Regions from separate parts of the Azospirillum sp. TSH58 genome, predicted to be linked through region 2. Evidence: riboswitches for the same ligand, from Rfam matches in the RefSeq annotation. Region 2 holds a riboswitch; each other region holds the start of a gene.
The links. Region 2 has a riboswitch for cobalamin ahead of TSH58p_RS01730 (ABC transporter ATP-binding protein). Riboswitches for the same ligand answer to the same signal wherever they lie in the genome.
Positions count from the first base shown of each region.

Region 1: linked by a shared signal. The riboswitch ahead of TSH58p_RS20515 (energy-coupling factor ABC transporter permease) and the one ahead of TSH58p_RS01730 (ABC transporter ATP-binding protein) in region 2 are both predicted to bind cobalamin.
Region 3: linked by a shared signal. The riboswitch ahead of TSH58p_RS26390 (TonB-dependent siderophore receptor) and the one ahead of TSH58p_RS01730 (ABC transporter ATP-binding protein) in region 2 are both predicted to bind cobalamin.

Region 1 is NZ_CP022366.1:419,030-421,284, reverse strand. Features, by position in the region: gene TSH58p_RS20520 (hypothetical protein) at 1-404, opposite strand, end outside; cobalamin riboswitch at 547-786, shown strand; gene TSH58p_RS20515 (energy-coupling factor ABC transporter permease) at 960-1,640, shown strand; gene TSH58p_RS20510 (superoxide dismutase) at 1,705-2,255, opposite strand, start outside.
Region 2 is NZ_CP022363.1:412,683-414,937, forward strand. Features, by position in the region: gene TSH58p_RS32900 (hypothetical protein) at 1-230, opposite strand, end outside; partial or broken gene TSH58p_RS32905 (TonB-dependent receptor plug domain-containing protein) at 451-620, shown strand; partial or broken gene TSH58p_RS34645 (hypothetical protein) at 641-744, shown strand; cobalamin riboswitch at 840-1,059, shown strand; gene TSH58p_RS01730 (ABC transporter ATP-binding protein) at 1,182-2,048, shown strand; gene TSH58p_RS01735 (ABC transporter substrate-binding protein) at 2,045-2,255, shown strand, end outside.
Region 3 is NZ_CP022367.1:1,079,428-1,081,682, reverse strand. Features, by position in the region: gene TSH58p_RS26395 (hypothetical protein) at 370-894, shown strand; cobalamin riboswitch at 948-1,167, shown strand; gene TSH58p_RS26390 (TonB-dependent siderophore receptor) at 1,283-2,255, shown strand, end outside.

The DNA of each region.
Region 1 (2,255 bases), on a different replicon from region 2:
CGGCGCGCACGGGTGATCTGCTCCGCCGTCCACAGCTCGTCCGCATCGACCTGCCAGAGCAGGCATTCCTCGGTCATGGCGGCCAGCGGCGCGGTCACCATCTCCACCTTGCCCTGCCAGAAGACGCCCGGCGGCTTGCGGTAGACCGACACGCGCCCGGGCTCCTCCGCGGCGATGCGGTCGAGATACTCCGAGGTGCCGTCGCTGCTGCGGCCGTCACGGTGAAGGTCCTGCGGGACGCGCCCGCCCCGCTGCGCGCACCAGGAGGAGTCGCGGACCTGCTCCGCCACCCCCTCCACAATGTGCCAACGCCAGGGAAAGGGCAGCTGGCGGAACACCTCCAGGTGATAGCGGATGAAGGGATCGCCGTTCAGCACGATGGTCAGGAAATGAACCGGTAGCATGCCCGCAATCCCGTCCTTCGCCCGTTGATCCGGCCTCGCGCAGTCCGCAGGACCTTGTCGGTTCCGCGGGAGCGGTGTCAAGGAAGCCATGCGATGGCGCGGACCGGCCGCCACCCCTCTTGACGGCGGGGGACCCCGCCCCTACCCTGGCGCCGGTTATGGTTCCCCGCGCCTTCCGGTCGCGGGGCTAAGAGGGAAGCCGGTGAGCCGCCCCGAAGGGGGAGACACGGCAAATCCGGCGCTGCCCCCGCAACTGTGAGCGGTGAGCGGCATCGTCCTTTCCGTGTCACTGGCGCCGCCTGCGGGAACGGGCGCCGGGAAGGCCGGACGGTGCCGCCTTGACCCGCAAGCCAGGAGACCTGCCGTAACCGAACGTACGTCCTCGGGCGGGGTGCCCCGGTGGTCGCTTGCCGATGTCCGGCCCGACGGCCGCCCGTCTTCCGCAAGCCGTCCCTCCGGTGCGCCCATCCAGGGGACCAAGGGGGTTGCGATGCCGGTGCCTGCCAGCAACGACGCCCCTCCCAACGCATGGCAGACTCGGAAAGGGCATAGAGCATGCACATCGAACCCGGCGTCGTCGACGGCGCCAAGATCGCTCTCAGCTACGCGACGGCCGCCGGCGGCTTCGCGATGGCCGGAAAGCTGGCGCACAACGACGTCCGCAACAACGGCGGGGTCGCGCCGCTGGTGCTGCGCAGCCTGATCGCCACCGCGCTGGTCTTCAGCTTCTTCGAGGTGTTCCCCCACCACCCCGTGGGCGTGTCGGAGGTTCACCTGATCCTCGGCTCGACCCTGCTCCTGCTGTTCGGCGCCGGTGCGGCCTCCATCGGCCTCGCCGCCGGCCTGCTGATCCAGGGCCTGTTCTTCGCGCCGTTCGACCTGCCGCAGTACGGCATGAACGTCACCACGCTGCTGGTCCCGCTGTGGGGCATCAGCCTGCTGGCGAAGCGGATCGTCCCCGACGCCACCCCCTATGTCGACCTGAAGTACTCGCAGGCGCTGGCCCTCTCCACCGCCTACCAGGGCGGCATCGTCGCCTGGGTGGCCTTCTGGGCCTTCTACGGCCACGGCTTCACCGCCGAGACCATGACGGAAGTCGCCTCCTTCGGCGCCGCCTACATGACCGTCATCATCGTCGAGCCGCTGGCCGACCTCGCCGTGCTGGCCATCGCCAAGGCGCTGCGCCGCCAGAGCCAGGGGCCGCTGTTCAACGTCCGCCTGCACCAGGGCGCCTGACCGGCCACTTGGACCGGATTGTTCGTGTGAAGGGCGGCGGGGATGACCCGCCGCCCTTTTCCGTTCAGATCACCAGCTCGCCCTTGCGGATCGCCGCGTAGCGGCGGTTCACCGCCCCCCAGTCGACGACGTTCCACCAGGCCGCCAGATAGTCGGCGCGCCGGTTCTGGTACTTCAGGTAATAGGCGTGCTCCCACACGTCGTTGCCCATCAGCACGGGCACGCCCTCCATGGCCGGGGAATCCTGGTTCGGACGGGCGGCGATGGCCAGCTTGCCCGACGACGGGTCGGCGGTGACGAAGACCCACCCGCTGCCGAACTGCCCGGCTCCCGCCGTGTTGAAGCGCGTCTTGAACTCGTCGAAGCCGCCGAAGTCGCGGGTGATGGCGGCCCCCACCTCGCCGTCCGGGGCGCCGCCGGCGTTCGGCCCCATGATGCTCCAGAACATGCTGTGGTTCGCGTGCCCGCCGCCGTTGTTGCGCACCGCCGTGCGGATGCTCTCCGGCAGTTCCGGCACGCGCTTCAGCAGGTCGGCCAGCGGCATCGACTGGAGGTCGCCGTGGTTGGCGAGCGCCTTGTTGAGATTGTCGACGTACGCCTGATGGTGCTTGCCGT
Region 2 (2,255 bases):
CGTTGTCGCTGACCAATCATGCAGCAGTTCGCTTTGACCATTCCTGGCGAAAGGCGAGATGAGATGATGCGGTGGGGAGGATCGTTAAGGACGGCGCCGAGAAAGCCGGACAGCACGGTCACGGGAAAACGGTGGTCCGCCGCGGGACTCCGGGTCGGAAACATGGTGCAAGCCTCGCGGGCCTGAAGACGGGTGGAGATCGGTGCGTCGCTGAAGGAGACAGCGGTCATGATGTCATCTCCCTGGAGCTGCCAGTGGCGGCACTGAGGCCGTTCGGTTGGGTTGTACCGCATAATGTAATGTTATAACATTACATTCAAAGGCGTGGTGGCCCTCCCCACGCCAAGGGGATTTGGAGGACATTCATGAATCGCCGTGTCAGCCGCGCCCGCCCTCGGGCGGAAACGATACTCTCTTGCCCTTTTGCCACGTCGCCAGCCGTATTGTGCGCCGCCGGAAGCCATCGAGCGCATCGAGGGGGTGCGCGGACCGATGTCATCGCTCTCTACGGGTCGGAAGCTCTGGGCGGTGTCGTCAACGTCATCACCCGCCATGCCACCGATGCCTGGCATGGCAGCCTGACCGCCCAGGGCGGGTTGGCGGCCGGGACGGGCGGAAGATGATCCGCTGCGAATCGACCGGCACCATCGGGGAAGGCCGGGGGTCCTTGCGGGAACGACCTACCGCCTGCCGGACGGGCGCCTGATCTTTGTTCCCGAAACGGGCGCCCCTGGCACACCGTGACCGGACGTCGCCACGGAGGCGGCGTGCATCGCGGTTCCCCAACCTTTTCTGCAACCCTTCGTTCACAAAGCTTGACCGGAACGGCGGGGTTCCCCATGAATGGTGCCGGTACTGGTTCTTCCGGCGGCCTCCGCCGGAAGCTAAGAGGGAACCCGGTGAGCCGCGTCCTGCGGCGAGGCCGGGGCTGCCCCCGCAACTGTGAGCGGTGAGCCGTTCCGTCATTTCCTGCCACTGGCGCCCGTCGGCGCTGGGAAGGCCGGACGGAGCGGCGACGACCCGCAAGCCAGGAGACCTGCCAGCACCACAACGAAACGTCCTCGGGCGGGGTGTCCCGGTGGAACGCTTGCCATGCGCCCAGTCGGATTCCGTTCCGGACGCGGCGTGTGTTCCGCAAGACGTCCGCCAGTTCTCCCCGCCCGCAACGGCAGGAAGCATGGATGGCGCAACCGCCTTTCCCGACACCCGGTTCCACCGCGTCCCATTCGGACTTGCCCGTCCGCGCCGAATGCCGCCCGGCCATCGCGGTCGAGGGGCTGCAGTGCCGGCTGGGTGGGCGCACCGTGCTGTCGGACATCGGCTTTGCCGTCCCGGAGGGCGCCTTTCTCGGCATTCTCGGGCCGAACGGGTGCGGCAAGACCACGCTGCTGCGCTGCCTCGCCGGGTTGCAGGTCCCTTCGGCGGGACGCATCCGCATCGAGGGCGACGATCCGCAGACCCTGCGCCCGGCGGAGTTGGCTCGCCGGCTTGCGCTCCAGGCGCAGGACGCCGCCGCGGCGCTGGGCTTCACCGTGCGCGACGTGGTTGCCATGGGGCGACTGGCCCACCGCCGCTCCGCCTTCGCCGGGGCCGGAGCGGACGACCACCCCATCGTCGAGGACGCGCTGACCCGTCTGGAGCTGAGCGCCCTGGCGGACCGGCCAATCGAACATCTGTCGGGCGGGGAGCGCCAGCGGGTGATGATCGCCCGCGCCCTGGCGCAGCGCCCGCGCATCCTGCTGCTCGACGAACCGACCAACCATCTGGACATTCACCACCGCTTCGCCGTGCTCGACCTCGTGAGAGGCCTCGGGATCACGGTCGTGGCAACGCTGCACGACATCGATCTCGCGGCACGCTGGTGCGACCGTGTCCTGCTGATGGCGGATGGGCGCCTTCAGGCCGATGCCGCGCCGGCGGAGGCGCTGACCCCGGAGCGGCTGACCGCCGTCTACCGCGTCGCCGCTACGGTGGACCGCCATCCCGGCGACGGCCGGTTGCGCATCGACCTGTCGCCCCTGACGGATCACAGATCGGACCGCACATGATCCCGCTTCCTCTCCGCGGCCTTCCTCTGACGCTTGCCCTGATGATGGGCGTTGGCAGCAGCGCCCACGCAAACGCCCATGCGAACGCCCATGCAAACGCCCATGCCCGGCCCCGTCCGGTCGAGGTCGCCAACTGCTTCGAAACCGCCCGCTTCGCCGCACCTCCCAAGCGGCCCATGGTCCACGACACCAACATGACGCAGACCA
Region 3 (2,255 bases), on a different replicon from region 2:
TCGGTCAGGATGCTGGTTCGCTGCGGTCCATGTCGATGTCTCCCAAAGGCCCGTCGGGGGGGCCATCGTCCGGCGGTGGACCTTGTGGGGGAGCGGGACCCAGGGGGAAGGACAGGGCCAGCTTCCGCAAGGCCGCGCCAAAGCGACGGCTCAATGGGAAGTCCGACATCACAGCGCCGGGCGACGCTGCCAGAGGGGCCCGGACCTCAACCGTCATGTAGTCAGGCCCCCTCCCGGCGACAAGAGGGGGTCATGTCCTTTCCGGACGGTGATCGGAGCGATGATCCCGGACGGCGGCCCGGCCAGCCGATCGCCTCAAGGTTGCCGGAAGCAAAACCATGATCTTTCTTTGCGAAACCCGTTTCATCATTGGATGATTTCGTGCCGATGGCCTGTTCGTACCGATTGAAGGCAATCCACGGCGGGGCATCCACAATGACACGGCGTTCCATTCTGCTCGGCTGCCTGCTGGCGGCCGGACTGGCCGGTTGCGGCCCACGTTTGGAGACGGTTGAAAATTATGTCCTGCCCGTCAGCGAGGCGGGAAAGCTCTGTGTCGCCCAATGCAAACAGGCCAACACAGTCTGCCAGTCCGCAAAGGAGCTGGCCCTTCAGACCTGCCGTGCCCAGGGTGTGACCCGCGCCCAGGCCGAGTATCAGGGCTATCTCACGTCATTGCCCAAGGATGTGGATAAGAAGAAGATCAAGACGTTCAGCGACTTCAACCGGGAACCCAGCTGCTACAGCAACCTCACCTGCTATTCCGATTACAAGGACTGTTACAAATCCTGCGGCGGCCGGATCGAGGCGCAAACCTATTGCGTCAGCAATTGCAAGGAAATGGTGCCGCCCATGCCGGACGGGTCTCCGGTCGGACCGAAAACCACGCTCTGACACCGGCTGAGCGAAAGGAGCGGATTGCGGCTTGACCGCAGCCGTTCCGCCCGCGTAGCTTCGCATCCGACGGTTGCCCGAAAGGGCTGAAAATGGGAACACGGTGCGGACCCCACGGCGATTTGCTGTGCGATGGTTCTACGCCGGGGCTGCCCCCGCAACTGTAAGCGGCGAGTCGTCCATCGGAATGCCACTGGGATCGCGATCCTGGGAAGGCGATGGGCCGACGATAACCCGCGAGCCAGGAGACCTGCCGTCAGTCGTGGTCACACGCGAACACGTTCGGGCGGGGTGCACCGAAGGTCGTCGAACCGGGATTCCGTTCGCGGAGACCCCGGTGGGGCTTCGTTCGCGGTGACGTGCCACCGGCGTCCCGCCCGAGGTCTCAATGAGTGTCCGCGTTCCCCGTCTTCACCGGACGGCGTCCTTCGCCGCCCTTCTGGGAAGCCTTGCCCTTCCCGTGTCGGCCCTCCCCACGCCGGCCTTCGCCGACTCCGCCACCATCACGACGCTTCCGCCGGTCTCGGTGACCGCCAACCGCGTCCCCACCGCCGCCGAGGAAACCGGCAGCGCCCTGACCGTCATCACCCGCGAGGAGCTGGAGCAGCGCCAGACCCAGCTGCTGTCCGACGCGCTGCGCGCGGTGCCCGGCGTCGCCGTCAACCGCACCGGCCCGATGGGCACCCTGACCCAGCTGCGCATCCGCGGGTCGGAGGGCAACCAGACGCTGGTCCTGATCGACGGGATCGAGGTGAACGACCCGGCGTCCGGCTCCGAATACGATTTCGCCAACCTGCTGGCCGGCGACGTGGAGCGCGTCGAGGTGCTGCGCGGCCCGCAGAGCGCGCTCTACGGCTCCGACGCGGTCGGCGGCGTCGTCAACATCGTGACCCGCCGCGGCGCCGGCGCCCCCCGGTTCCGCGCCGCCGTCGAGGGCGGGTCCTTCGGCACCGCCGCCGGTCGGGCCTCCTTCGGCACGGGGACCGACCGCTACGACCTGTTCCTCAGCGGCCAGGGCGTCACCAGCGACGGCGTGTCGGTCGCCGACAAGCGGCTCGGCAACCCGGAGAAGGACGGCTACCGCAACGGCACGCTGACCGGAAACGCCGCCGTCCGCCCGACCGAGCGCAGCGAGATCGCCGTGACCGGCCGCTACACCCGCTTCCGCACCGACACCGACGGTTTCGTCGGCGGGCGCGGCGCCGTCGATGACGGCACCAGCACCGCCGGGGAGCAGTATTTCGGGCGCCTCCAGGGCAAGATCGCTCTTCTCGACGGCCGGTGGGAGCACATCGTCGGCCTGACCCATGGCCGCCAGCAGCGCGACTACCGCGACGCCGCCAAGACGGTGACCAGCCGTT